DNA from 4 places in the Dactylosporangium sp. NPDC006015 genome. Region 4 is predicted to be linked to each of the others. Evidence: riboswitches for the same ligand, from Rfam matches in the RefSeq annotation. Region 4 holds a riboswitch; each other region holds the start of a gene.

What was found. A riboswitch is a leader RNA that binds a small molecule or an ion and turns the genes downstream of it on or off. The one in region 4 is predicted to bind cyclic di-AMP.
Region 1: another riboswitch for cyclic di-AMP. It lies ahead of ABZ321_RS14800 (hypothetical protein); the one in region 4 lies ahead of ABZ321_RS37680 (NlpC/P60 family protein).
Region 2: another riboswitch for cyclic di-AMP. It lies ahead of ABZ321_RS08770 (NlpC/P60 family protein); the one in region 4 lies ahead of ABZ321_RS37680 (NlpC/P60 family protein).
Region 3: another riboswitch for cyclic di-AMP. It lies ahead of ABZ321_RS07390 (hypothetical protein); the one in region 4 lies ahead of ABZ321_RS37680 (NlpC/P60 family protein).

Annotation. Positions count from the first base shown of each region.
Region 1 is NZ_JBEXUD010000007.1:144,547-151,661, reverse strand. Features, by position in the region: gene dnaG (DNA primase) at 1-1,050, opposite strand, end outside; gene ABZ321_RS14810 (ElyC/SanA/YdcF family protein) at 1,234-2,223, shown strand; gene ABZ321_RS14805 (polyprenyl synthetase family protein) at 2,378-3,592, shown strand; gene ABZ321_RS14800 (hypothetical protein) at 3,701-4,441, opposite strand; cyclic di-AMP (ydaO/yuaA leader) riboswitch at 4,592-4,734, opposite strand; gene ABZ321_RS14795 (diguanylate cyclase) at 4,781-6,295, opposite strand; gene ABZ321_RS14790 (hypothetical protein) at 6,517-7,115, shown strand, end outside.
Region 2 is NZ_JBEXUD010000004.1:53,333-60,447, reverse strand. Features, by position in the region: gene ABZ321_RS08785 (serine/threonine protein phosphatase) at 1-120, opposite strand, end outside; gene ABZ321_RS08780 (helix-turn-helix domain-containing protein) at 183-800, shown strand; gene ABZ321_RS08775 (MFS transporter) at 871-2,127, shown strand; cyclic di-AMP (ydaO/yuaA leader) riboswitch at 2,249-2,428, shown strand; gene ABZ321_RS08770 (NlpC/P60 family protein) at 2,436-3,425, shown strand; gene ABZ321_RS08765 (VOC family protein) at 3,449-3,853, shown strand; partial or broken gene ABZ321_RS08760 (ADP-ribosylglycohydrolase family protein) at 3,805-4,828, shown strand; gene ABZ321_RS08755 (hypothetical protein) at 4,850-4,993, shown strand; gene ABZ321_RS08750 (dienelactone hydrolase family protein) at 4,962-5,534, opposite strand; gene ABZ321_RS08745 (hypothetical protein) at 5,658-6,344, shown strand; gene ABZ321_RS08740 (cupin domain-containing protein) at 6,456-6,890, opposite strand; gene ABZ321_RS08735 (hypothetical protein) at 7,095-7,115, shown strand, end outside.
Region 3 is NZ_JBEXUD010000003.1:251,005-258,119, reverse strand. Features, by position in the region: gene ABZ321_RS07415 (phosphatase domain-containing protein) at 1-541, shown strand, start outside; gene ABZ321_RS07410 (MarR family transcriptional regulator) at 582-1,022, shown strand; gene ABZ321_RS07405 (hypothetical protein) at 1,019-1,420, shown strand; gene ABZ321_RS07400 (VOC family protein) at 1,417-1,827, opposite strand; gene ABZ321_RS07395 (exopolyphosphatase) at 1,840-2,805, opposite strand; gene ABZ321_RS07390 (hypothetical protein) at 2,888-3,904, opposite strand; cyclic di-AMP (ydaO/yuaA leader) riboswitch at 3,914-4,050, opposite strand; gene ABZ321_RS07385 (glycoside hydrolase family 19 protein) at 4,439-5,557, shown strand; gene ABZ321_RS07380 (NAD(P)/FAD-dependent oxidoreductase) at 5,619-6,944, opposite strand; gene ABZ321_RS07375 (DinB family protein) at 7,042-7,115, opposite strand, start outside.
Region 4 is NZ_JBEXUD010000029.1:12,002-19,116, reverse strand. Features, by position in the region: gene ABZ321_RS37690 (sigma-70 family RNA polymerase sigma factor) at 1-480, shown strand, start outside; gene ABZ321_RS37685 (methyltransferase domain-containing protein) at 1,128-1,874, opposite strand; gene ABZ321_RS37680 (NlpC/P60 family protein) at 1,920-2,903, opposite strand; cyclic di-AMP (ydaO/yuaA leader) riboswitch at 2,912-3,056, opposite strand; gene ABZ321_RS37675 (ABC transporter ATP-binding protein) at 3,348-4,121, shown strand; gene ABZ321_RS37670 (ABC transporter ATP-binding protein) at 4,139-4,903, shown strand; gene ABZ321_RS37665 (AMP-binding protein) at 4,900-6,711, shown strand; gene ABZ321_RS37660 (branched-chain amino acid ABC transporter permease) at 6,708-7,115, shown strand, end outside.

The DNA of each region.
Region 1 (7,115 bases), on a different contig from region 4:
GCCATTGGGGCCGACGGCGATGAACGTCTGCGCGACGAACCGCTGGTCGTCCTCGAAGGCGCGCAGCGCGGCCTTCTGCCCGGCGGCGTCACCGTCGAAGGTGAAGATGATCTCGCCGCCGTAGCCGTCGGCGTCCAGCAGCAGGCGGCGCAGGACCGCGATGTGGTCGGCGCCGAACGCGGTGCCGCAGGTGGCGACCGCCACGGGCACGTCGGACAGGTGGCAGGCCATCACGTCGGTGTAGCCCTCGACGATGACCACCTTGCTCTGCTTGGCGATCTCGCGCTTGGCCTGGTCCACCCCATACAGGACGTGGGACTTCTTGTAGAGCGGGGTCTCGGGCGTGTTCAGGTACTTCGGGCCGTCGTCGTCGTCGAACAGCTTCCGCGCGCCGAAGCCGATCACGTCGCCGGAGATGTCCTTGATCGGCCACAGCAGGCGGCGGCGGAACCGGTCGATGAGGCTGCCCGAGCGGGCCTCCTTCGACAGCCCGGCGGTGATCAGCTCCTGCGCGGAGAAGCCCTTCAGCCGCAGGTGCTTGCTCAGCGGGTCCCAACCCTCGGGCGCGAAGCCGCAGCCATAGCGCTCCGCCTCCTCGCGGCCGAAGCCGCGCTGCGCGAGGAACTCGCGGGCCAGCCGGGCGCCGGGCGAGCCGAGCTGCTCGGCATAGAAGCGGGCCGCCTCGGCGTGCGCGGCGATGAGCCGCTGCTTCTGGCCCGTCTGGCGGACCGGCGCGCTGCCCGCCTCGACATACTGCAGCTGCAGGCCGGCGCGGCCGGCGAGCCGCTCGACCGATTCGACGAACGTCAGGTGGTCGTGGTCCATCAGGAACTTGATGGCGTCGCCGCCGGCGCCGCAGCCGTGGCAGAAATACACGTTGCGCGCGGGCGAGACGTTGAACGAGGCGGTCTTCTCGTCGTGGAACGGGCACAGCCCTTTCAGGTTGCCGCCCCCGGCCGACTTCAGCGTCACGTGCTCGGAGATCACATCCGCGATCGCGGTGCGCTCCCGTACCAAGGCGATGTCCTCGTCCTTGATCTTGCCGGCCACCCGACGCCACCTCCCCAACCCGAGGCCTACATCCTGCCTCGCGCCTACGACAATTTACGACCTCACCCGTGCAACACCACACCGGCCACGGCCTCGCCCGGACAAAACCACACAGCCACGGCTTCACACGGCCAACACCACACGGGCACCATGGGCGCACATCACCGTGCGATGCTGGCCGCCATGCCGAAACTGCGGGACGAGCGGGTCGCCTGGCTGGCCGTACAGGACCAGCTGCGGCGGCGCAGTCGGCGGCTGGGGCCGTGGGGCTGGCTGCTGACGATCGCCACGCTGGGCGCGTGGGCGGTGCTGCGGTCCCAGGGGCGCGGGTCGGCGCGGATGGCGGCGTATTCGCTCGCCGTCGACCACGTCACCGGCTACCTCGACGACGACGAGCGCGAGACGCTGCGCACGCACGGCACGGTGCCGCCGTGGTTCCTGTTCGAGGTCGAGCGGGCCAGGTGGGCGGCGCGCGACAAGCAGTCGCTCCCCGCCGGCCGCGAGACCCGGCTGGAGCGGCGCCGCCGGATCCTGCTCAGGGTCGTCCTCACGGGGACCGTCGCGGCCACCGTCCTCGTGTTGTCACCGACCGTGTGGGTACGGGCGGCCTCCCTCGGCCGTATCGGTCCCGCCTCGACGGCCCCGGAGGCGGACGTCGCGATCGTGTTCGGGGCCCAGGTCGCGCCGGGCGGGCAGGAGCCGATGCCGTTCCTCAAGGGGCGGCTCGACGTCGCCGCGCAGCTGCTCACGTCCGGCAAGGTGAAGGCGCTGCTCATCTCCGGTGACGCGCAGGGCGGATCCGGAGATGAGGTCCGGGTGATGCGCGACTACCTGGCGGGCAAGGGCGTCGATCCGGCCAGGATGGTCGTCGACCCGCACGGACTCGACACCTATGACACGTGCCGCCGTGCCCGCGACGTGTACGGCGTGACGAAGGCCATACTCGTCAGCCAGGAGCTGCACCTGCACCGTGCGGTGACGCTGTGCCGGCGGCTGGGCGTCGACGCGTACGGGGTGCCCGCCCTCTGCGAGGGATGCCAGCAGGTGACGATCTGGTACAACACGGCCAGGGACGTCGCGGCCGGGCCGAAGGCCGCCTGGGAGGCCCTCCGGCACCGACAGGCCGCAGTCGTGTCACCACCGGATCCATCCCTGCTGCAGGCGATGCGCTGACCCGCCCACCATCGTGGTTTTGGGCACGTCCGGCAGGCACCGGCGGCATACTTGACCCGTCCACGGCGCCGACATCAGATCGGCGCTTGTCCATGCCTGGCCCGATGGGTGGTGCGTTACCGGTGATGATCCCGCGTCCGGGGGTTTCCGGCTGATGGTCACCGTGCTGCGCACCGTCGACGACGTCCTCGCATGGGCGGAGCTGCTGGTCGGGCCGCCGCTGCGCACCGCCGTCGGGCGCCTCCCGGAGCCGTCGCGCGAGGTGGCCGAGCTGCAGCTCGGCGGGCTCGACGAGGATCCGCCCGCCGCCCGTACGCGCGCCGCACTGACACTCGTCTGCGCGGGCGCCGTCGGTGGTGACCCGCACGACGCGGTGGCGGGCGCCGTCGCGGTGGAGCTGGTGCACCACTGGTCGGGGCTGCAACGGGACCTGTTCGACGGCGACCTGACCCGCCTGCACCGGCCGACCGCCTGGAGCGTGGTGGGGCCGCACCCGGCGACGCTGGGCGGGCAGGCGATGCTGGCGCTCGCGTTCGACGTGGCGGCGACCGGCGACCCGACCAGACGCGTGCCACGCCCGCTGCGCCAGGCCAGCCGCGCCACGCCCGACACCGCGCCGTCCGTGCCGGCTGTGCCGTCCGTGCCCTCCAGGGAGCCGGTGCGGCAGGACCGGGCGACCCGGGACAGGTTCACCGAGCAGCACGGCACCCCCGACCCGTGCGCCGACGCGCGGCGGCAGTCCGGGGCGGCATCCGTCGACCGGGCCGGCGTCCGCATCCTCGGCGACACCGTCCAGCAGCTCCTGCACGGCCAACACACCGACCTCAGCACGGCCCTGGACCCCGTGCTGCCCCGGCACCGCTCCGGCAACGACCTGCTCCGCACGTGCATCTCCGCGGTCGAGCAGCGCAGCGGCGCCCTCTTCGGCTGCGCGTGCGCCCTCGGCGCGCTCGCCGGCGGCGGCGACCCGGCACGGGTCGAGCAGCTGCGGCTGTTCGGGGTGCGGCTCGGGCTGGCCGTCCGGTTCGCCGAGGACCTGCAGGGCATCTGGGGCGACCCGGCCGTGACGGGCCGCCCGGCGTTCGCCGACCTGCGCGGACGCCGCCGCTCACTGCCGGTCGCCGCCGCCCTCGCCGCGGGCGCCGACGAGCTGGCCGACCTGCTGCACCGCGAGACCCGCCTCAGCGAGGCCGACCTGGAGCGCGCCGCGAAGGTCGTCGAACGCTCCGGCGCCCGCTCCTGGTGCGCCCAGCAGGCCGACGACCTCCTCGCGCAGGCCCTGGTCGCCCTCGACCTGGCGATCCCCGAGCCGGCCGCGGTCGCCGAGCTCGTCGCCCTGGCCCGCTGGGCGACCCGCCACCCGGCCTGACCAACACCCCCGCCGGCGATCCACAAACCCGCGCCTGACCGGCGACCCATGAACCGGCGCCTGACCGGCGCGACCCGAGAAGGCGCGCCGGCCGGGTGCGGGTGAGCGTCAGGAGAGGGCGGCGACCACCTGCTCCGCGCGGGTGGCGTGCTTCTGGTACGCGCCCGGGAACGCCGACCGCTGCACCGCCTGGGCCGCGGCGGTCACGCTCATCCGCTGCCAGCCCTCGACCCGGTTGAGGGCGTTGTAGAAGAGCATCGCGGAGTGGGCGGGGTTCATCAGCTCGGCGACGGTGCCCCAGCCCTGGCTGGCCCGCTGCTGGAAGAGCCCGACCGAGTCGTGGTCGGTCGAGGTGCCGTCGTGCGGCAGCCCGAGGGACGCGGGCACGGCGGAGCTGGCGACGTTGTACAGGTCGCTCTCCTGCATCGCCGTCGCGATCGCCACGACCAGGGCCCGGTCGGGCATGCCCTGCGCCCGGCCCTGCTTGACGATGATCGCGGCGTTGTCCATCTGCCGCTGGTCGAGGCCGGCGACGGGCTTGACGACCGGCGGCGCCGGCGGCACGGGCGCGGCGGGCACCGCGACGGCCAGGGGCCCCGTCGCGGGCGCCGGCGCCGCATCGGCGGAGGGCGCGGACGACGGCCCCGAAGCGGACAGGGACGACGGCGACGGCCAGGACCAGGCGGCCGCGGACTCGGCATACGCGGGGCCGGTGAACATCGACGCCGGCGAGTCAGCCGGCAGGGTGCCCAGCAGCGTGGCGGACAGGACGGCGACCGAGACGGTGCCGGCCCTGGCGCCGAGCACGGGCACCAGCCGGCGATGTCGCGGGTGGAACTGGCGTGGCAACACCTTCAATATGGGCTTCACTACTGATGTTTCCTTCGTTTGCAGGCAGAAGACATGCGGCATCGGCACGCCGCCCGAGGACGGCATGCTGGAAGGGGGGAACCAGTGGTGAGGTGTTACGAGGGCGCGCGGGCGGCCGGCATCGACGCAGACTCCTTCCGGTGCCGCCTACCGGGTTAGCTGACGGGTTCGGGCGGGAAGTTTCGCCCTACCGCGGCCAGGCCGCGGATACACCCCAGAGGACGCGCATGGGTCCCCGGCTCGCGAAGATCGCGACTCGACGGCGCCCGCCCGGCAGCACCGATGCGGTGCAGGTCGACCGGAGCGGACTCAACGACCCTACTGGGCCGTCTCGGGCCGGGCCAACCGCAGCAACGGCAATCCACCCTGAGCACCCGGACGCTCACCGAACGCCGTCACCCGTCTGGTCACCTCGCCGGCGTGACGACCGCCCTTGACCAGGTACATCGCGCGGTCGGCGGCCCGCAGCGCGGCGCCCGCGTCCTCGACCGTGTCATCGATCACGGCCACGCCGACGCTGACCCTGACCCGCATGATCTGCCCCTGGTGCGTGACGGGTGCGCAGACGGCGCGTTCGAGGCGGTCGACCAGCACGCCGAGGTCGCCGGCGGCGACGTTGCCCATGAGGACGACGAACTCGTCGCCGCCGAGGCGCGCGACGGTGTCGGTGGGCCGCACCAGCGACTGGAGGCGCTGCGCGACGGCGACGAGGACCGCGTCGCCGGCCTCGTGGCCGAGGGTGTCGTTGACGATTTTGAAGTCGTCGAGATCGCAGAAGAACAGCGCGCTGATCACCTGCTCGGTGCGGGCCCGCCGGATCGCGGCCGCGAGGGGTTCGGCGACGGCCTCGCGGTTGGCCAGGCCGGTCAGCGGGTCGCGGGAGGCCCTGCGCACCAGGTCGGCCTCGGTGGCCTTGCGGCTGGTGATGTCCTGCACCTGCGTGATCGCGAACGCGGGCGACCCGGCGACCACCGACATCGTCGCGGAGATCCAGATCGTCTCGCCGTCGCCGCGGACGCAGCGCACCTCGTAGTCGCGGATCGTGCCGGCGCCGCCGGCGAACACCTCCCGGCTGCGCTCGAAGTCGTCAGGGTGGATGAAGTCGCCGAAGCGCATCGAGACGAGCACGTCCTCGTCCCGCCCGAGCAGCTCGCACAGCGCGGGGTTGACCCGGACGAGGCGGGTCGTGTCGGCTCCCTCCAGGCCGATCATGCACATGCCGGTGCCGGCGCCGTTGAACGCGAGCCGGAACGCGGCCTCGCTCGCCTCCAGGTGCTGCCGCTCCCGGCGCAGCGCCTCGACCAGGTTGGCGTTGTTGATCGCGATGCCGGCCTGCGCGGCGAGCATCTCCAGCAGCTCGCGCTGGAACGCGCCGGGCCGCCTGCCGTCGGCGGGCAGGTCGACGCTGAGCACGCCGACGAGCGAGCCGTCGGGCGCGCACAGCGGCGCGAACAGGGCGTCGAGGGGGTGCCAGCGCTCCTCCTCCGGGATGCCGTCCGCGCCGTCGGGGGCGGCGGGGATCCAGGACTGGATGCCGTCGTTGTGCCGCTCGTGCGGCAGGAACCGCAGCTGCCCCCACTCGTCGGCGGCGGCGAGGTGCGCGTCGAACTCCGCCGCCGGGTACCGGACGCCGAGCAGCTCCGCCCGCGCCTCCTCGGACCCGGCGATGGCGACCGCCTCGTACACACCCTCCGGATGCAGGTAGTTGACCACGGCGGCGCCGAACCCGACGTGCTCGACGACGGCGTCGGCAATCCGGTTCAACGTCTCGACGACGGTGCTGCCGGTGTTGATCCGCCCCGTGATCCGGTAGACGGAACGGATGGCGGCCATCGCCATGTCCCGATCTCGATCCACGGCTCGCCTACCCCGATCCGGCCGACCCTGCAGCCCTCACATCGACGCAACGCCTCCGATCCTAAGCAATTGCGGGCGCGGTCCGCCGCCACGCGGACCCGGGTCAGCGCCGCGGCTGACGACGGCGCGGCGGCGGCCGGCTTACGGTTCCGGCTCGACATCCCGTCGAGCCACACAAAATCGCCTGAAAGGTCGCCATGCCACACAAACTCCGCCGCCTCGTCGCCGGGGGCTGCCTGGTCGCCGCCCCGCTGGTGTACGTGGCGGGCCTGCTCACCGACCCCGCGCTGCGCGCCGGCGACGCCGCGGACGGCGCGTACGGCCGCCACCCCGGTCAGGTCTCGGTGAGCGCCGCGCTGCTGCACTGGAGCTGGGTCCTGCTCGTGCCCGGCATCATCGGCATGATCCACCTGGTCCGCCGGCGCGCCGTGCTCTTCGGGCACATCGCCGGGCTCGTCGCGCTGCTGGGCGTCGTCAACTTCTCCGCGCTGATGCTCGGCGACTTCTTCTACGCCCGGCTCGAGGCGGACCTCGGCACCGCGGCGGGCGACCGCCTCGCCGACGCCGCCTTCGCCGCCGGCGGGGCACAGTGGGGGTTCCAGGTGCCGGGCTTCCTCGGGCTGCTCGGGGTGCTCCTGCTGGGGTTGGCGCTCGCGTACGACCGGCGCGTCCCCTGGTGGGCACCGCCGGCGATGCTGGCCGGGATGCTGGCCGGCCCCGTCTACCCGATCGGCATGATCGCCGGCAGCCTGCTCTACATCGCGGGCTCGGGTGTGATCGGCGTACGGATGCTGCG
Region 2 (7,115 bases), on a different contig from region 4:
CGAGGCGCCGCCGACGCCGACGCCGAGCGCCTGGGCGTTGTCGACGAGCTTGGCGAGCCTGGCGTCGCTGAGCAGGGCCAGCTCCGTGGAGACCGCGCAGAACCTGCTCAGCCGGGACATGGCGGCAGCCTAGCCCGTGCGCGGCGCCGCCGGGGGCGGGTGGCGCTCCGTACGATGCGCGCATGGGCAACGACGGCACAGAGGGACGCTCCTACCGCAAGGCCGCGGTGCGGCGGGCGGAGATCCTGTCCCAGGCCATCGCGCTGTTCGCGGAGCGGGGCGTGGACGCGTCGTTGCGCGCGATCGGTGCGGCGATCGGGGTCTCGCACGCGGCGCTGCGGTACTACTTCTCGTCGCGCGACGAGCTGCTGGTCGAGGTGTACCGGGCGCACGAGCAGGTCGAGCACGGCGACGCGGCGCAGAACGGGCTGTCGGCGGTCCGGCTGATGGAGCGCAGCGCGGAGCGCAACCGCACGATCCCTGGCCTGGTCGAGCTCTACGCCACGCTGACCACGGACGCCCTGCAGGCGGGGCAGCACCCGCTCACCCACGAGTTCGTGCGGGACCGCTTCCGGCTGCTGCGCTCGCACCTCGCCGAGCGGGTCCGCGCCGGCCAGCGCGCCGGCGCGATCGCCGCGGACATCGATCCCGACGACGCGGCGGCGCTGGTCATCGCCGCCTCCGACGGGCTGCAGCTGCAGTGGCTCCTCGACCCCGAGGCGGTGGACGTACGGCGCGCGCTGGCCCTGCTCGAGCGGCTGCTCCCCTCGTCGCCGACGGACGGGCCCGGAGCCGCTTGACCCCAGATTCTTCCATTGGAAGAATCACGCCGAGCCGCTGCCCCGCAGCGCGGAGCGGAGGCACGCAGACATGGTCCTTCCCGAGCAGGTCGAGCCGGCGGATCCGGCGCTCGACAAGCCCACGGCGCACGCGTCGGCGCTGCGGCTGACCCTCGCGTCGCCGCTCTACCGGGGCGCCACGCTCGCGGTGTTCCTGTCCGCGCTCGGCTTCTCGGCCGCCGCCCCGCAGATCGCGACGTTCCTGGTCAACGACCTGCACGCCTCGCTCACCGCGGCGGGGCTGTTCTACCTGACGAACCTGGCCGCGCCCGTGGCCGGGTTCCTGGTCGGCCGGCGGTCCGACCGCACCGGGCGCCGTCTCGGGCTGTTCCGCATCTGCGCCGCCGCCGGGTTCGTGGGCTGGATCGGCATCGCGTACTCGACCGAGCTGTGGATGCCCTACGTCATCAGCGCCGTCGTCGGCGGGTTCGGCGGCGCCGCGACGTCGCAGCTCTTCGCCGCCGTCCACGACGAGCTCAAGGCGCACCCCGGCCCGAACAACGACGGGGTGGTCGCCGTCGTGCGGATGGCCCTGACCGGCGGCTGGGTCGTCGGCCCGGTGGCCGGGTCGTTCCTGGCGGCGCAGACGTCGCTGCGCACCATGCTGGTCGCCACGGCGGTCTGCACGCTCGCCCAGATCGTGCCGCTCGGCGCGCTCCGGACAGCACCGGCGGCACCGGCCGGACCCGGCGACGCGCCGGGGGTCGGCCACCGGGGCCCCGGCCTGCGGGCGATGCTGCCGCTGCTGGCGTTCACCGGCCTCTACGTCCTCGTGTACGCCGGCGAGCCCGTCAAGTACGCGTACCTCCCGCTGTACATGAACGACCAGCTGCACTTCCCGGCCGGCCTCAGCGGCGCGGTCATCGGCATCCAGCCGCTGGTCGAGATCGTGCTGATGCCCGTCGCCGTGGTCGTGGCCCGCCGGACCGGCATGATGGAGCTGATGGTCCTCGGCGCCGGGTTCGGCGTGGCCGCCAACGTCTGCTTCGCCGTCACCGGCAACGCCGCCGGTCTGTTCGCCGGGCAGATCCTCATGGGCGGCGTGTGGGGCGTCTTCGCCACGCTCGGCATCATCGTCGCCCAGCGGCTCCTGCCGACCGCTGTCGCCACCGCGTCCGCGATCTTCATGAGCTCCACCGCGCTCGCCTCCGCCCTCGGCGGTGCGGCCGGCGGCACCGGCGCCGCCGCCATCGGGCTCCCGCGGGTGTTCCTCATCCCGGCCGCCCTCGCCCTGCTGGCCGTCGCCGGCCTGGCCGTCATGGCCCGCTCCACCGACCGCCACCGGTGACGAGCCGGGCAGGTCAGTCTTGTGTCTACGTTAAGTGTGGCTTAGATCGAGCGCCGGCAGTGTGGTCCGGCGTTACGTTTGGGCCGGCCTGCCGGACATCGCCCGCCCCGCCGGGGTGGCCGGGCAGCCACCGCCGAGTTGTCGGTCGCGCGGGCACGATGCGTGCGGCCGGTGAGCCGGGGAACCAATCGGGGCTTCCCCATGGGGTGAATCCGCGCCCGCCACACCGGGGCGCGGTAGGGCGCGCCTTCTTCTCGCCCGAATCCGTCAGCTAACCCGGTAGGCGGTCAGCGAAGAAGGACTGTGCCGTGTTCAACGGACGTACGACGCTCCGCGCCTCGGTCGTCGCGCTGGCGGTGGCGGCAATGATCGCCCCGGCCTGCGCCGCGCAGGCGGACCCGACGCCGCAGGAGCTCCAGGCCCAGATCGACAAGGGCAACCAAGAGGTCGAGCACGTCGTCGAGCTGTACAACAAGGTCAACGGCGACCTGGAGACCACCCAGGCGGCGATCACGAAGCTCCGGGCCGACATGGCGCCGCTGCAGGAGACCATGGCGACGGCGCAGGACAACGCCTCGGCGCTCGCGGTCAACGCGTACAAGACCGGGGGCGACCTCGGCACTCTGTCACTGATGCTGGGGGCGACGTCGACCGACACGCTCACCGCCCGCGTCGGCACCCTCCAGCAGATCTCGCACAGCCAGCAGCGGGACCTGGCGGCGTACACGGCGGCGAAGGGCGCGCTCGACACCGAGCAGCGGCGCCTGGACGAGACCCTCGCCGCGCAGAGCCAGCAGAAGACGGAGCTGGAGACCCGCCGCAAGAAGATCGAGGGTGACATCGCCCGCCTCGACGCGCTGCAGGCCAAGGCCGAGGCGGCCGCCGCCGCGGCGAAGGTCAAGACCACCACCCCTCCCCCGGCGACGACCCCGGCCAAGCCGCCGGCCGTGTCCGGCAACGCCGGCAAGGCCGTCAACTACGCCTGGGCACAGCTCGGCAAGAAGTACGTGTGGGGCGCGGCCGGACCAAACACGTTCGACTGCTCGGGCCTGACCATGATGGCGTGGAAGGCGGCCGGCGTGACGCTGCCGCACAACGCCGCGCAGCAGTGGTCGAAGGTCCGCCACATCTCCCGCAGCCAGCTCGCCCCCGGCGACCTGGTGTTCTACAACGGCCTCGGGCACGTGGGCATCTACATCGGCAACAACCAGATCATCCACGCCCCGAACAGCCGCACGGTCGTCAAGGTCGCTCCCGTCGACATCGACACGCTGTACGGCTACGGCAGGGTCGCGTAGTCACGGACGGTAGTCTGCCGGGCATGCGCATGTTGCATCTCGGGCTGCGGGTCACGGATCTGGAGCGCTCGCTCGCGTTCTACACCGCGGTCGGCTACGCGAAGGTCGGCCACGTCCCGGAGACCAGGTTCGGCAGCCTGACGATGCTGCAGCTGCCCGGCGACCCGTTCGTCAGCCTCGAGCTGGTGCACGACCCCGCCCGGCCGGTCACCGACACCGGCGCCGTCAACCACCTCGTCATCCAGGTCGGCGACCTCGGCACCACGGTCGCCGACCTGGCCGGCAGGGGCATCGCGGCCGGGCCGCCGACCGACCACGGCGAGGGCATGGCCACGTCCTGGCTCACCGATCCCGACGGGTACCGCATCGAGCTCGTACAGTGGCCGCCCGGCCATCCGGAGGGCATGACCGCGGCCGACTTCGCCTGACCGCCGGCCTGTCATGCGCCCGGCCGCCCGGCTGCACGGCGTGGCGGGTGGTGCGCGGAAACGGTTCGACAGGCGCGGTGACCGGCTGCCACGATCGGACGGTGATCACCGACGTCGACGCCGCGACCCGCTCGTTGCACGGGACGGCGCTGGGCGACGCGTTCGGCGAGACCTGGTTCTTCCGGCCCGCCGACCAGATGCGGTGGCAGATCGAGGAGCGGCTGGTGCCGCAGGGCCCGTGGCCGTGGACCGACGACACCGCGATGACCGTCTCGCTGTACCAGACGCTGCGCGAGCACGGCCGGGTCGAGCAGGACGACCTGGCCCGCCGGCGCGTACGCCGCCGACCCGTACCGCAACTACGGCCCGTCCATGCACGGCGTGCTCCAGGCCATCGGCGACGGCGAACCCTGGCGGTCGGTCACGGCCGCCCAGTTCGACGGCCAGGGCTCGTGGGGCAACGGCGCCGCGATGCGCGTCACCCCGCTGGGCGCCTGGTTCGCCGACGACCTCGACCTGGTCGTGGAGCAGGCGACCCTGTCCGCGGCGGTCACCCACGCGCACCCCGAGGCGGCCGCCGGCGCGGTCGCCGTGGCCGTCGCGGCCGCGCTGGCGGCACGGCGGGTGCCGGCCGGGGAGCTGCTGCCGCGGGTCGCCGACCGCACACCCGACAGCGAGGTCGCCACGCGGCTCCGCCTGCTCTGCCGGCGGCCGTTCGACCGGGAGCCGGAGTGGATCGCCGGCGAGGTCGGCTGCGGCATGCTGATCTCCGCCCCCGACACCGTGCCCTACGCGATCTGGTGCGCCGCCCGGCACCTGGACGACCTCGCCGAGGCGCTGTGGGCGACGGTCAGCGCCGGCGGCGACATGGACACGACCTGCGCCATCGTCGGCGGCATCGTCGCCGCCCGCACCGGCCTCGACGGCGTGCCCGCCGAGTGGGTCGACGCCCGCGAACCGCTTCCAACCTGGTAGGACACGACCGAGGAGTCGACCGTGACCAGCAGGCCCGACCGCTGCCGGGTACAGCTCGCCGTCCTGCACGGCACCGACCCGGGACCGGCGGCCGTGCCCGCCTACGCCTGGCTGCTCGACGCGCTGCGGGCCGTCAGCCCAGCAGGTCGAGGGTCCGCCGGATGAGCAGCGCCGTCGCCTCCGGGTCGTAGGTCGGCAGGGAACTGTCGGCGAAGTAGTGCTGGTCGCCCGGGTACAGGAACAGCTCGCCGTCCTTCGCCTCGGCGACCAGGTCGCGGGCGGCGTCGATGTCACCCTCGCCGACGAAGATCGGGTCGGCGTCCATCCCGTGCACCTGGACCGGCACGCCGGCGGGCCAGGCGGCGCCGAACTCGGTGACCGGCACGCACGAGTAGCACAGCAGCGCGCCGCGGGCGCCGGGGCGGGTCTGCGCCAGCATCTGCGCGGGCAGCACGCCGAGGGAGAAGCCGGCGTAGACGAGCTCGGCCGGCAGGTCCGCGACCGCCCGCGCGCCGCGGTCCAGGATCTCGCCGGGGAAGCCGAGCTCGGTGGCGTATGCCATGCCCGCCTCGATGCTGTCGAAGGTGCGCCCGTCGAACAGGTCGGGGGTGTGCACCGTGTGCCCGGCCCGGCGCAGCGCGTCGGCGAACGCGACGACGCCCGCCGTCAGCCCCTGTGCGTGGTGGAACAGGACAACCTCAGCCATACCCCCACCATATATGCGTTGCCACCCAGCCCCCGGGTGGACGGGCAACGAATGCGTCGACGTCGAATGGTGTACTGGTCGTACCGACATCATGATCGATCGGCGTGAGGTGAGGAGCGGGGCATGCGGTGGTTCCGGCGCAAGGCGGCCGGCAGGGCTGTCCTGGTCGACCCGGCACGGCAGGAGGCGCTGCTGGCCGACGTCCGGCAGCGGTACGGCCCGCACGTGGCCGGCGGGTGGCAGCAGCAGGCGGCCTCGCTGGCGCAGGTGTTCGCCGGCGACGACGGGCTGTCCGCGGCGACCCGGATCGTGCACGACACGGCCGAGCACGCCCACGCCGACGTGCAGGCACAGGTCCGCGGGCACCGCGTGGACCGGCGCGACTACCGGGCGCTGTACCGGCAGATGGGGCCGCACCTGCGGTACCGCCTGACGGAGCTGCCGACGGGGCTGTTCCCGTACGTGCACCTGGCGGCGGCGCTGACGGCCGTCGAGGCCGACGCCAAGCGGGCGATGGTGCTGACCGACCCCAACCTGCTGCTGGTGCACACGCTGGAGCTGCTCGACCTCACCGTGTCCGGCTGGGAGTACGGCCGGGTCCCGGTCAACGCCGACGCCGCCCGGCTCGTGTCGCTGCTCATCGCCGCCGCGACCCGGATGCGCCTGACCGAGGATGACCCGCCGGCGCTGCCACCGGGCATCCGCGAGGTGATGCGCAGCAACCGGAGCACGGACGTGTACGACCACGCCGGCACGCTGGTCGGCACCATCAACGTGGGCGCGGAGACCCGCCGGTCGTTCCTGATCTGACGGCGGTTTGACCTTGCCCCTGGGCCCCGCGAGACGTACTGGACCGACTTCCCCTCCGCCGCGCCCGGCGACGAGGTCTTCGACGTCGCGTTCCCGGTGGCCTGATCCCCGTCACGCGTCTGCGGTGCCGCCCGGGCCCGGTGGGCCCGCCGGCCGCGGGTCGTACTCCTCGTCGGTGACCTTCTCCAGCCACTCGACGGCCCGGCCGTCCCGGACGCCGGTGAGGGCGAGGTGAGTCATCGGCGACGCCGGGCCGGCACCGTGCCAGTGCCTGACGCCGGGCGGGCACCAGACGACATCGCCGGGGCGCAGCTCCTCGACGGGCCCGCCCTCCTGCTGCGTGCGGCCGGCCCCTTCCGTGACGATCAGCCGCTGGCCGGCCGGGTGGGTGTGCCAGGCCGAGCGGGCACCGGGCTGGAACGTGACGTACGCGCCGCTGTACGGCGCCGTCTCCTCGGGCGCGAACAGCGGCTGGACGCGGACCTCGCCGGTGAAGTTCTCCGCCGGGCCGGGCGTGGACGGCTGCGAGCCGTAGCGGGTGATCATCGGCGGCGGGCCTCCGGCCGCAGGAACGGGCTGACCCAGCCGTTGCCGGCGGGGTCGCCGCATGAGACGCCCGTCCGGCCGAGCGGTCGATGCTGCACGGTGGACTCCTTCCCGCGATGCCGGCAGACCGTTCACCGGCTACCCCGGCGCGTCCGATCCAATCGCGTGCGGTGCGGACGTCCGCGGCTCGGTATCGTGGGCGCCTTGAGCCTTCTCGACGCCATT
Region 3 (7,115 bases), on a different contig from region 4:
GAACACGTTCGTCCTCGACGAGCACGCCCGGGCGTCCGTGCCGGGGATGGCCGTCCTGTACGAGCGGCTGGTCAACGCCAACCCCGGCGCTCCGGTCTTCTACCTCTCCACCGGCGCCTGGAACGTGGCGGCGACGCTCACCCGGTTCCTGTCCCGGCACCTGTACCCGGCGGGCCCGCTCCTGCTGACCGACTGGGGCCCGCAGCCCGACCGGTTCTTCCGCAGCGGCCAGGCGCACAAGCGGGCGTCGCTGGCCCGGCTCGCCTCGGAGTTCCCCGACATCCGGTGGCTGCTCGTCGGCGACGACGGCCAGCACGACCCCGAGATCTACGCGGAGTTCGTCGCCGAGCACCCCGACAGCGTCGCGGCGGTCGCGATCCGGCACCTCTCGCCGACCCAGGCCGTCCTCGCCGGCGGCTTCCCGACCCCGGTCGGCAGCGCCCGCCGCCTGCCCTCCTCCGCGGACGCCGCGCAGCGCTGGCTGCGCGCCCCCGACGGCGCCGGCCTGTGGCGCCTGCTGCGCGACACGGAGCTGCTGTAGTTAGTAGCCATGGCTACTATTGCCATGTACAGTTTCTGGCATGAGTCCTACACCCGGGTTCCTGGTCTGGCGGCTGTCCATGAAGTGGAAGGTCGCCGTGGACCGGGCGCTGGCGCCGCTGGGGCTCACGCACGCGCAGTATTCGCTGCTGGCCACCCTGTATGGCCTGCAGCACGACCCGCGCAGCGCCGAGCTGCCCAGCCAGCGGCGGCTCGCCGACCACACCGGCCTCGAGGCGCTGTACGTCTCGAAGCTCGCCCGGACCCTGGAGTCGGCCGGCCTGCTCGACCGGCTCCCCGACCCCGCGGACACGCGCGCCGTGCAGCTGCGGCTCACCGACCGCGGCCGCTCGGTCAGCGCCGAGGCCGTCGGCATCGTCCGTGAGCTCATGGCGGAGCTGCTCGCGCCGCTGCCCGCCGATCGCCAGGCCGCGTTCGTCGCGGACCTGCAAGCCCTCCTTCTGGAAAGAGGTCCGTCATGACCACCCTCAACGGGCGCATCCTCGGCCAGGCCGAGCGCGCCACCCGCGCCGTCCTCGACCGCCTGCTCGCCCGCTCCGGCACCACGTTCGAGCAGTGGGTCGCCGTCAACCTCACCGCCGCCGGCCCGCTGACCCGCGACGAGCTGCTCGCGCAGATGTCGGCCGGCCTCCGGACCGACCCGGCCGGCCACGTCGACGCGGCGTTCGCGGCCGGCCTGCTGACCGGCGACGTCGCCCTCACCGACCTGGGCCGTTCGCGGTACGAGGAGATCAGCGCCGGGATCAACGCCATCGCCGGGCAGATTTATGGTGATTTATCGCCAGAAGACCTCGACACGGCCGGCCGGGTCCTGCTGCAGGTCACCGCCCGCGCGAACGCCGCACTCGCGGCGGCCTAGAACTCCGGCATGACCATCCACAGGTGGCCGTCGGGGTCGGCGAAGGTCCCGGCGTAGCCCCACGGCTGGTCGGCGGGCTCGGTGACGACCCGCCCGCCGGCGGCCCGGGCACGCTCGATCACGGCTCGCACGTCCTCGCGCCCGGGCACCGGCCGGTGCAGCACGCACTCGCTGGTGCCGGCCGGCGCGACGGCGTGCTCGCCGATCGCCCAGGCGAAGCCGTCGGCGGGCACCAGCATCAGGGCGACGCCGTCCGCGAGTTCGAACCGCAGCGGCTCCGGCAGCCCGTCCCCGCCTGGCTGGCCGTCCCCGCCCGCCGGCTGGATCGGCCCGGTTTCGAGGACGGCGCGGTAGAAGTCGTGGGAGGCCACGCGGTCGGCGACCGGCAGCGCGATGGTGAAGGTCATGCAAGGTTTACGTCAGGACGCGCCGGAACTCATCGCCGCGGCGCGCGGGGCGCCGACCTTCGCGATGATGTCGGCCAGGACCTGCTCGGACTCGTCGTGCGAGACCTGACAGGTGCCGGCCGCGAGGTGGCCGCCGCCGCCGTACTGCAGCATCACCGAGCCGATGTCGGTCGGTGACGTGCGGTCGAGGATCGACTTGCCCACCGCGAAGACGGTGTTGAGCTTCTGCTTGCCCCAGATCACGTGGATGGAGACCCGGGCCTCGGGGAACAGCGCGTACACCATGAACCGGTTGCCGGCGTAGATCACCTCCTCGTCCCGGAGGTCCACGACGACCACGTCGCCCTCCAGGTGGCTCACCCGCCGCAGCTGGTCGACGAAGAGCTCCTGCTGCTCGCGGAACAGCTCCGCGCGCTCCGCCACGTCCGGCAGCGCCAGGATCTCCTCGACGTCCTGGTGGTCGATGCACGCGTCGATGAGCTGCATCATCAGCTGGTAGTTGGAGATCCGGAACTGCCGGAACCGGCCCAGTCCCGTGCGGCTGTCCATGAGGAAGTTCATCAGCGTCCAGCCGACCGGCTGCAGGATGTCGGTGATGTCGTACTGGGCGGAGTCCGCCTTGTCGACCGCTTCCATCAGCTCGTCGGACACGTTCGGGAACCGCGCGGCGCCGCCGAAGTGGTCGTAGATGACGCGGGCCGCCGACGGGGCCTCCGCGTCGATGATGTGGTTGGTCCGGTCGTCCATGTTGTCGCCCGCGTTGCGCAGGGTCTCCGAGTGGTGGTGGTCGAAGACGAGGTGGGCGCCGGGCGCGTAGGGCAGGTTCGTCAGGATGTCGTCGGGTCCGATGTCGACCGTGCCGTCCTGGACGTCTTTGGGGTGCACGAACGTGATGTCGCCGATGAGGTCCAGGTGACGCAGCAGGACGGCGCACACCAGGCCGTCGAAGTCGCTGCGCGTCACGAGTCGGTGCTTCACTTCGGATCCCCTCACCCTGCGTCGGCCGGTCGACAGTTGCCCTATCGGCCGGCCGTACGCAGACGTGAGGTCTTGGCGGTGCTTACAGGAGCGAGAGGTGCACGTGGTTGGTGTGGTCGCTGGAGGGGTCCCCGCCCACGCCGCTGTAGTGGTGCCAGCCGACCGCGGGTGTCCACACCTGTTTGAACCAGATGACGTACATGACGCCGAGCCGGTCCGCGTTCTTCACGAAGTACGTCGCCAGGTTGGCCCCGTAGACCTTGTCCTCACCGGCGGCGACGCCACCGAAGCCAGACTTGGCCTGCACCGAGAAGTCGCACGCGCGGCCCTTCGGGTGCTCGTACGGCCCGCTCGGCCGGTAGCAGGACACGAACCGCTTGAAGCCCGCCGCCTGCGCCTGCTGCATCGCGTGCAGCGTGCGCATCGTGATGCAGCCGCTGGTGGTCGGGTCGTTCTGCTTGCACGACTCCGAGGACCAGCCGCCGCTGGCGTTGCGCGGCGACGGCTGCGCGAGCGGCAGGTTGGCCGACACGAAGCCGTTGCTCGGCCCGCCCGCCTGGGCCAGGCCCTTCTCGGCTTCCTTCTTCTTCGCGGCCATGACGGCGACCTGCTCCTGCTGGAGCTTGACCTCGCCCTCGAGCGCCGTCTTCTGCGCCGCCTGGTCCCGCTTCAGCTGGTTGAGCTCGCGCAGCAGGTTGTCGTTGTGGTGGGCGATCTCGTCGATCGAGCCGGCCCGCTCCGCGAAGCCGGTGGGGCTCCCCGAGTCCATCAGCGCCACGAACGTGGTGAGCGGCCCTGTCCGGTACGCGGCGACGGCGATCGCCGACACCTGCTCGGTGACCCTGGCGAGGTTGGCCTCGGTCTGGGCGAGCTTGGCGGTCAGGTCCGCCTGGTTCTTCACCGAGGCGTCGTACTTGTCCTTGGCCTCGATCCACGCGCGGGTGCTCTCGTCGAGGACCTGGGCGAGGGACGCGTTGGATCCCTCGTCGCCCGTGTCGTCTCCCGGCTCGGCGGCGGCCGGAGTGGCGGCCATCCCAAAAAGGACGGCGGCCGTCATCAGGACGGCGATGATCCGCCGACCGGGATGTCGTGATGACATCTGGCTCGTTGTTCCTTCCGTCGGCCGCCGACCGGGTTAGCTGACGGGTTCGGGACGGAACGACCCCTACCGCGGTTGCCCGCGGATTCACCCCACTGTGCGGTTGGGTCCCCGATTCGCCGGTGTCGAGCCGGCGATTGGGCGGCAGTCGCGCCCGGCGCCGCGGGGGGCGGCGCCATGTCGGACGGGACCGACGGCCAGCCTACCCAGGGCGATCAGACCGCGCAGCGTACTGCCTGTCCGCCGCTGTGACGCACCTCTCGAAACCGCGCCGTCCAAGCAGGTCGCCTAAGCTTGCCGAAAGAATCTCGCGTGACGGAAATCACTCAACTGGCCTCACCCCGACGGCAACGTTCTCGCCCGGGCGATTGTTTTACGCCACCCCGCGGTCACCCCGTGTCACCCCGAGTCACCTCGGAAAGGTGAGGTTAGGGGAACCGTAAAGATTCTTCATAAATCGATGTGATTGCTCCTGTACCGCGGTGGTGGCTGGTCGGATGGGGGCTCAGCGTCGATCTGAACGGAAGTGATCTGGTGTCCAGAGTGCGCCTGTGGGCGGGGCTCGCCGCGACCGCCGTCGTCGGTGGCGTCATCGCCGTCTTCAACATGCTGCCGGCGTCGGCGGCCACCTGTGCGCCGGCGTGGCAGGCGTCGGCCGTGTACACCGGGGGTGCCACGGTGTCGCGGAACGGGCACAACTTCCTCGCCAAGTGGTGGACGCAGAACGAGGCGCCGCCCGGGAACACCGGCGTGTGGCAGGACCAGGGGTCGTGCGGCGGGAGCACGCCGCAGCCGCCGACGCAGACCGGGTCCGCGGGCGGGTGCAGCTTCCCGGCGTGGGTGCAGGGTCGCAACTACGTGACCGGTGACATCGTGAAGTTCACCGACGGTAAGTACTACATCGCCGAGCACGACAACCCGGGGTACAGCCCGACGATCAGCACCTGGTACTGGGACCCGTACACCTGCAACGGCGGAGGGGGCGGCACGACGCCGCCGCCGAACCCGACCACGAACCCGCCGTCGAACGGGGCGTTCGTCGTCAGCGAGGCCCAGTTCAACCAGATGTTCCCGAACCGGAACCCCTTCTACACGTACAACGGCCTGGTCGCGGCGCTGAACGCCTACCCGGCGTTCGCGAAGACGGGATCGGACGCCCAGCGCAAGCAGGAGGCGGCGGCGTTCCTCGCGAACGTGAACCACGAGACCGGCGGCCTGGTGTACATCGTGGAGCAGAACACCGCAAACTACCCGCACTACTGCGACACGAGCCAGCCGTACGGCTGCCCCGCCGGGCAGGCCGCGTACTACGGCCGCGGGCCGATCCAGCTCAGCTGGAACTTCAACTACAAGGCCGCCGGTGACGCGCTCGGCATCGACCTGCTGCGCAACCCGAACCTGGTGCAGACCGACCCGGCCGTGGCGATGAAGACCGCGCTCTGGTACTGGAACACGCAGACCGGCCCGGGCACGATGACGCCGCACAACGCGATGGTCAACGGCGCCGGTTTCGGCGAGACGATCCGCAGCATCAACGGCAGCCTCGAGTGCGGCGGGCGCAACCCCGCGCAGGTGCAGAGCCGGGTCGCGGCGTACCAGCGCTTCGTCGGCATCCTCGGCGTGGGCGTCGGAGCGGGCTCGCTCAGCTGCTAGTCGCCGAAGACCAGGAGGGCGCCCCGGGGAGTGGGGCGCCCTTCTCTTTGCCTTCCGACGGTTACGGCAGGTGCTGGCGGTACTCCTGCAGCGCGCGGCGGGCGAAGACCTGCTGGAACGTGGCGACCCGCTCCGAGCGGCCGCGGCCGATGAAGCTGACGAACCAGTGCAGCACCGCGGTGACCCGGTTCTTGAAGCCGACCAGGTAGAGCAGGTGCACGGCGAGCCACATGAGCCAGCCGACGATCCCGGAGAAGTGCAGCTTGCCGACGCTCGCCACCGCCGAGAAGCGCGAGATCGTGGCCATGCTGCCCTTGTCGAAGTACTTGAACGGCTGACCGGTCGCCTCGCCGGCGAGCCGCTTCTTGATCTGGCCGGCGGCGTGGCGGCCGCTCTGGATCGCGACCTGCGCGACGCCCGGCAGCCGGTTGAGCGACATCATGTCGCCGATCGCGAAGATCTCCGGGTGGCCCGGCACGGTGCAGTCCGGCTCGACCTCCAGCCGTCCGGCCCGGTCGGTCGAGGCGCCCGTCGCCTTCGCCAGCTGCGTCGACAGCGACGGCGCGGCCACGCCCGCCGCCCAGATCTTCGTCATCGACTCGATCCGCTGCCGGCCGTTGCGCGTCTCGACCTCGATGCCGGTCTCGTCGACGTCGACGACCTTCGTGCCGAGCTCGACCTCGACGCCCATGGTGTGCAGCTGCCGCAGCGCCTTCGTCGACAGGTGGTCGCCGAAGCTCGACAGGACCGTGTCGAGCGCGTCGATCAGGATGATCCGCGCGTGCTTCGGGTCGATGTTGCGGTACTGCCCCGGCAGGTGCCGGTGGGCGAGCTCGGCGATCTGGCCGGCCATCTCGACGCCGGTCGGACCGGCGCCGACCACGACGAACGTCAGCCACCGCTCGATCGCGGCCGGGTCGGTCTCCAGCTCGGCGAGCTCGAACGCGCCGAAGATCCGCCCGCGCAGCTCCAGCGCGTCGTCGATGCTCTTCATGCCGGGCGCGTGCTCGGCGAACGCGTCGTTGCCGAAGTAGGACTGCGACGCGCCGGCGGCGACGATCAGCGAGTCGTACGGCACGGTGTAGCTCGTCCCGGGCGCGACCGCCGTGACGGTCCTCGCCTCCGGGTCGATCTCGGTGACGGTGCCGAGCAGCACCTTCGCGTTGTCCTGCCGCTTGAGGATCTCCCGGATCGGCGGCGCGATCTCGCCTTCCGACAGGATGCCGGTCGCCACCTGGTACAGCAGCGGCTGGAACAGGTGGTAGGCGGTGCCGTTGATCAGGGTGACGTCGACCGGCGCGTTCTTGAGCGCCTTGGTGGCGAACAGTCCGCCGAAGCCGGCGCCGACGATCACGACGCGGTGGCGTCCTTGTGCACGCTCGTCCATCTGCATCTCCCGACAGGGGTGTGGATCGTGCAGATCAAGTACACCACTCCCGGCGGGTGATGGCCGTGTGTCCTCCATGACGTTTCACGGCCGCCTGTCAGGGAATCAGTCCCCTCACGTATGCCGCCTGGCCCACGTGCTGCGCGTCGTCGTCGAGGACGCTGACCAGCC
Region 4 (7,115 bases):
CTGCCCGTCCACCTCGTCGAAGACGTCAACCGGATGCGCAACGTCGCGCGTCAGCTGACCCGCGAGCTCGGCAACGACCCCGAGCCCGAGCAGCTCGCCACCGCCCTCGGCGTCCCCGTCGAGCGCGTCCACGAGCTGAAGCGCTGGTCCCAGGACACCGTCTCGCTCGACACGCCGGTCGGTGACGACGGTGACACCAGCCTCGGCGACCTGGTCTCCGACTCCGACGCACCGTCGCCGGAGGACGTGGTCCTCGCCGCCCTGGAGCGCCAGCGCATCGAGGGTCTGCTCAATCACCTCGACGACCGGTCCGCGGGCATCATGCGCGCCCGCTACGGTCTGGAGGACGGCCGCGAGCACTCGCTGACCGAGGTCGCGAGCCGGTTCTCCCTCTCCCGTGAGCGCATCCGCCAGCTGGAGATCCAGGCCCTCGGCCGTCTCCGCGAGCTGGCCCGTGCCGAAGGCCTCCAGGCCGCCTAGCCCGCAGACGACCCGCAGCCCCTGACCGTCCCGGTCGGGGGCTGCTTCCACATGTTGGGACGCTTAGGTCTCGTTTAGGTCACCGACCATCGATCAACGCCCACGTCCCGTAGCGGTGCCGGCTCGCCCTCAACATTGCGGCACGACGCCCCGGGACCGGCCGCCGGCGCCCCGGCCCGTAACGCAGCGTCAGGAGCGGCGCGGGGCGGGTGCCCGGCTGGCGGCGCGGTGCCGGGAATCGCCCGCCGGGTCCCTTCGATGACGCGTCGCCCGGCTCGCCCGCCGACGTGCCCGCCGGCGGCCCGTCCTCCGGCCCGACCGGCGACGCCCCGGCCCGGGTGACAGAGGCGTCCCCTCCGTGCCGAGTCCTGGCCGTGCCGCGGTCCGGGTGGGCGGGGCGTTCCCGGCTGGTCGGCGGCGTCCGGGCCGGCTGGGCGGCGCTCCTGCCCTGCCCTGTCCGTGCCGTGCCGCGTCCGTGCCGTGCCGTGTCCTGGCCGTGCCGTGTCCGTGCCGTGCCGTGTCCTGGCCGTGCCGTGTCCTGGCCGTGCCGTGCCGTGTCCTGGCGGTGCCTGCCGCGGTCCGGGTGGCGGCCCGGCTGGTCGCGGTGCCAGGGCCCGGGGTGGCGGGCCGGCGGTCGGTGGGCGGGGTCAGGGGCGCCGGGCCACGACGAAGAGGCGCGGGAAGGGCAGGATCGTGCCGAACGGCTCGCGGGGGTAGCGCTCGCGCAGCGCGGCGGCCACCCTGGCCCGGAAGTCGTCGAGCTCCGCACCGGACAGGGCGTCGAAGTAGGGGCGCAGGCCGGTCCCGCTGAACCACTCCAGCACCGGGTCCTCGCCGGGCAGGACGTGGAAGTACGTCGTCTCCCACGCGTCCACGGCCAGGCCGAGCCCGGCGAGGGTGCGCACGTACCAGGCCGGCTCCCGCACCGGCGTCGCGCCGCGCGGCCCCAGGACGGTCGGGTCCAGGATGTCCGCGTCGAGGATCGGCCCGCCCGTCGGGACCTGGAACGCGAGCGTGCCGCCGTCGTCGAGCGCCGCGGCGAGCGTCGGCATCAGCGCGGCATGGTCGTCGACCCACTGCAGGGAGGCGTTGGCGACGATGACGTCCACGGAGCCGCGCTGCGGCCGCCACCCGGCGATGTCGCCGAGCTGGAACGACAGCTGCGGGGTGCCGAGCGCTGCCGCCTTCGCGAGCATCTCGGGGGAGGAGTCGATGCCGAGCACCGCCGCGTCCGGGTAGCGCGTCGCGAGGGTCGCGGTCAGCGTGCCCGGCCCGCACCCGAGGTCCACGACCGCGACCGGCGCGGTGGTCTGGATGCGCGCCACCAGCTCGTGGAAGGGCCGCGCCCGCTCCTCGGCGAAGCGGCTGTACTGCTCGGGATCCCAAGAGGCCATGCCCCAATCTTGCCGGGCATGGCCTCTTCGACGTGCTGTCAGGGCTTACTTGTGCGGTCTGCCGTAGCCGTACGTGTCGCTGCGGCCGTCGATCGACTGGACCTCGACGTTCCGCCCCGTCGTCGGGGCGTGGATCATCTTGCCGTTGCCGATGTAGATGCCCACGTGCCCCAGGCCACGGAAGAACGCCAGGTCGCCGGGGGAGAGCGCGGACCGTGAGATGTGCGTGGTCTTGCTCCACTGCTGCGCCGCGTTGTGCGGCAGGATGACGCCGGCCGCCTTCCAGGCGCCCATGGTCAGGCCGGAGCAGTCCCAGCTGCTGGGTCCGGCGGCGCCCCACTTGTAGGGCTCGCCGAGCTGGGCGCAGGCGAAGGCCACCGCCGCGTTCGCCGGTGACGTGCACTCGGCACCGAGCGCGACCTTGACACCCGTGGAGCCGGTGCCGCCGGTGGTGGAGCGGCGGCGGAGCGCCTCGAGCTTCTTGACGTCGCCCTCGATCTTCTTCTTCTTGGTCTCGAGCTCGGTCTTCTGCGCGGTCTCCGCGGCGAGCGTCTCGTCGATCTTCTTCTTCTCTTCGTCCAGCTTCGACTTGGCCGACGTGAAGTCGGCGATCTCGTGCTGCTGGTGCTTGCCGATCTGCTGCAGCGTGGTCAGCTGGTCCATGAGCGTGTCGGACGACCGCGCGTTGAGCACGATGCTGAGGTTCTGCAGGCTGCCCGCGCCCTTGAACGCCGCGACGGCGATGACGTCCACGTTGGCGTTGGCGTTGGCCATGTTGTCGACGTAGGGCTGGAGCTTCTTCTGCAGCTCGGCGGCGGCCGCCTGGGTGGCGGCCAGATCGCCATTGATCTTGTTGTAGGCCTCGACCAGGTCTTCGAGCTCGTCGCCCGCCTTCTGGATCTGGGCGTCGATCTCGGCCGCTGTCGGATCGGCCTTGGCGACACTCGCGGGCGCCACGATCGCCAGCGACACGACCCCGATGAAGAGCGTGCGCAGCAGGGACCGTTTGGTGCGGTGTCCAGCGGACAAGGGATGACCCTTCTTCACCGACCGCCTACCGGGTTAGCTGACGGGTTCGGGCGGGAAGAGTGCGCCCTACCGCGCTGTGCGGATTCACCCCAAGGACCCTGGGTCCCCGGCTCGACAGCGCCAGAGCGGCGCTCGACTCGGCGGCGCTTGCCCGGCGCCGCCCGGGGTGGGCGACGGACTGCCGTGCAGGCCAGGACATAACTTAACGTGATCACCAACGAAGCGAAACCCGCGAGCGTTGTTGAATATCGATTACCCCAAAAGTCCGAATCACGGCGGGTTGTCGCTCCACATCGGACAGTGACGCACCACAGAAGATGGTGTTGACGGACACACAATTGGGGCTTGATTCTGCTCTGAGACCCGGTTAAATACACGTAACTTTATTCACCGTCGATGCACATAGTTCGCCCACTCCGAACACCCCCGGAGGAGCGTCACCGGATGTTGCGTGTCCAGAACCTCGAGGTCGTCTACGACGACGTGATGCTGGTGCTGCGAGGCGTCAGCCTGCAGGTCCCACCAGGACGCATCGTCGCGCTGCTCGGCGCGAACGGTGCCGGCAAGACCACGCTGCTGCGGGCCCTGTCGGGCCTGCTCGGCGTCCACGACGGCGCCATCACCAAGGGCGCCATCACGCTCGACGAGAAGCCCATCCACCGGCTCAAACCGGCCGCCGTGGTCCGCCGCGGCGTCTCGCAGGTGATGGAGGGGCGCAGGACCTTCGCCGAACTGACCGTCGAGGAGAACCTGCGGCTCGGCGCCCACACCCGCCCGAAGGGCCGGGCGGAGGCGATGGACCGCATGTACACCCTGTTCCCCGTGCTCGCGCAGCGCCGCGGCAGCATCGCCGGCTACCTCTCCGGCGGCGAGCAGCAGATGCTGGCGATGGGGCGGGCGCTCATGTCGGACCCGGCGTACCTGCTGCTCGACGAGCCCAGCCTCGGGCTCGCGCCGCGCCTGGTCGAGCAGGTCCGCGACCTGATCGTGCAGATCAACCAGGCCGGCACCGGCGTGCTGCTGGTCGAGCAGAACGCGACCATGGCGCTGTCGATCGCCGAGCACGGATACGTGCTGGAGACGGGCAAGGTCGTGCTCGACAAGCCCGCCGCCGAACTGCTCGCCGACGACGACATCCGCGAGTTCTACCTGGGACGGGCCGAGCGGTCCTTCCGCGACGTGAAGCACTACAAGCGTCGCAAGCGCTGGCTGTCATAGAAAAATCAGGAGTCGCCGTGCTGCGTTTCGAAGACGTCCGGCTCAGCTTCGCCGGCGTCAAAGCCATCGACGGGGTTTCGTTCACCGTCGCCAAGGACGAGCTCTTCGCCGTCATCGGGCCCAACGGGGCCGGAAAGACGTCGATCTTCAATGTGATCTCCGGGGTGTACCGGCCGCAGCAGGGCAAGGTGTCCCTCGACGGCGCCGACCTCACCGGACTGCGCCCGGACAAGGTCGCCAAGCTGGGCGTGGCGCGCACCTTCCAGAACGTCGAGCTGTTCCAGCACCTGACCGTGCTGGAGAACCTCATGCTCGGCCGGCACCACCACATCCGCTACGGCACGCTCGCCGCGATCGCGTGGCTCGGCCGGGCCCGGCGCGAGGAGATCGCCAACCGGGCCGTGGTCGAGGACATCGTCGACTTCCTCGAACTGGCGCAGTGGCGCCGGCTGCCGGTGGGGTTGCTGCCGTACGGCGTGCAGAAGCGCGTCGAGCTCGGCCGGGCCCTCGCGATGGAGCCGAAGCTGCTGCTGCTGGACGAGCCGGTCGCCGGGATGAACCTGGAGGAGACCGAGGACATGGCCCGCTTCATCCTCGACGTCCGCGAAAAGCTCGGCGTCCCGATGATCCTCGTCGAGCACGACATGGGGCTCGTCATGGACCTCGCCGACCGGGTGATGGTCGTCGACTTCGGCGTCCCCGTCGCCACCGGCACGCCCGCCGAGGTGCAGAGCAACCCCGACGTCCTGCGCGCCTACCTGGGGGAGGTGGAGCGAGCATGACGATCGCCGAACTGGTCAGGCGGCACGCGGAGCGCACGCCCGGCGCCGTCGCCATGCGGGAGAAGCACCGCGGCATCTGGCGCGAGATCACCTGGCGTGACTACTGGAAGACCGCGGAGACCGTCGCCCGGGCGCTCAGGTCGCTCGGCGTCCAGCCCGGCGACCGGGTCGCGATCCAGTCGGAGAACCGCTCCGAGTGGCTCTTCGTCGACGTGGCGACCGTCGCGGTGCGGGCGGCGACCGTCGGGCTGTACCCGACGAACCCGCCGGACGAGGTGCGCCACATGCTCGCCGACTCCGGCGCCCGGATCCTCTTCGCCGAGGACCAGGAGCAGGTGGACAAGGCCCTGGCGGTCCTGGACGACTGCCCCGGGCTGGAGTGGATCGTCTACCTGGAGCCCAGGGGCATCCGCGGCCGGTACAAGCACCCGAAGCTCATCGCGTGGAGCGACCTCCTGGCGTCGCACGCGGACGCGGAGCCGATCGAGCTGGCCTCGGACCCCGGCGACGTGGCCACGCTGATCTACACGTCCGGCACGACCGGGCGGCCCAAGGGCGCGATGCTCACCGTCGCCAACGTGGACTTCGCGATCCGGGTCCTGGTCGAGGGCGGCGGGTTCACCGACCCGCCACCGGGGCCGCACGACCTGACCCTGTCCTACCTGCCGCTGTGCCACGTCGCGGAGCGGGTCTTCACGGTCTGGTTCAACGCCGCCGCCGGCGTCACCGTCCACTTCGGCGAGTCGATCGCGACCGTGCAGGCCGACCTGCGTGAGGTGCAGCCGACGATCCTGTTCGGGGTGCCCCGCATCTGGGAGAAGATGATGGCCGGCATCACCGTCCGGCTCGGCGGGGCGTCGCCGCTCAAGCGGGCCAACGCGCGGCTGTGGCTGCGGGTCGCGGACCGCATCGGCGCCACCCTGGAGGCCAACGGCGGGCGGCACACCACCGGCAGCCGGCTGCGGTACGCGATCGGCTGGCTGCTGTGCTACCGGGCGCTGAAGGACCGCATCGGCGTCCGCCGGGTCCGCTACGCCGCCAGCGGCGCCGCCCCGATCGCCCCCGACGTGCTGCGGTTCTTCATGGGCATCGGGGTGCCGATGCACGAGGTGTACGGCATGACCGAGAACACCGCGATCGGCACCGCCAACCGCCCGGGCCGGATCAGGCTCGGCACGGTCGGCGAGGCGCACAGCGGCGTCGAGATCCGCATCGCCGACGACGGGGAGATCCAGACCCGGCACCCGGGCACGTTCGCCGGCTACTTCCGCAACCAGGCGGCGACCGACGAGGCGATGACGGCGGACGGCTGGCTGCGCACCGGCGACGTCGGCGAGCTGCTCGACGGTACACACCTGAAGATCACCGACCGGTCGAAGGACATCATCATCACGGCCGGTGGCAAGAACGTGGCGCCGAGCGAGATCGAGAACGCGCTGAAGGCGTCGCCCTTCGTCAAGGAGGCGGTCGTCATCGGCGACCGGCGGGCGTTCCTCACCGCCCTCATCGGCATCGAGCTCGACACCGTGGGGGAGTGGGCGCAGCGCCGCGGCATCGGCTACACCACCTACCGCGACCTGGCCGGCAAGCCCGAGGTCATCGCGCTGATCCAGGGCGTGGTCGACGCGGTCAACGCCGGCCACAACCCGGTCGAGCAGGTCAAGACGTTCCGGATGCTGCCCAAGGAGCTCGACCACGAGGACGGCGAGCTCACCGCGACGCAGAAGGTCCGCCGCGGCGCCGTCGCCACGACCTTCGCCGCGCTGGTCGACGACATGTACGGGAGCCTGAACAGGAGCACAGTGTGAAGGACTTCCTCGAGAGCGTCCTGCGCGGCATCGGCACGGGCAGCGTCTACGCGCTGCTCGGCCTCGGGTTCGTGATCATCTACAAGGCCACCCGGGTCATCTCCTTCGCCCAGCCCGCGTTCATGCTGGCCGGCGCGGTCCTGGTGACCTACCTCGCCGGTCCGCTCGGCTTCTTCCTCGCCCTGGCCGCCTCCGCCGTGCTCACCGGCGGCATCGCGCTCGGCGTGGAGCGGCTCGCGGTCCGCCCGATGATCGGCCGGCCGGTGTTCACCGTCGCGATCATCACGCTCGGCATCGACATCGCCGTCCGGGTCGTCGTCAACGGCGCCATCGGCCTGGACGTGCGGCAGGTCGGCGACCCGTGGGGCCTGAAGGTGTGGAAGCTGCCCGGCGGCGTCCAGGTC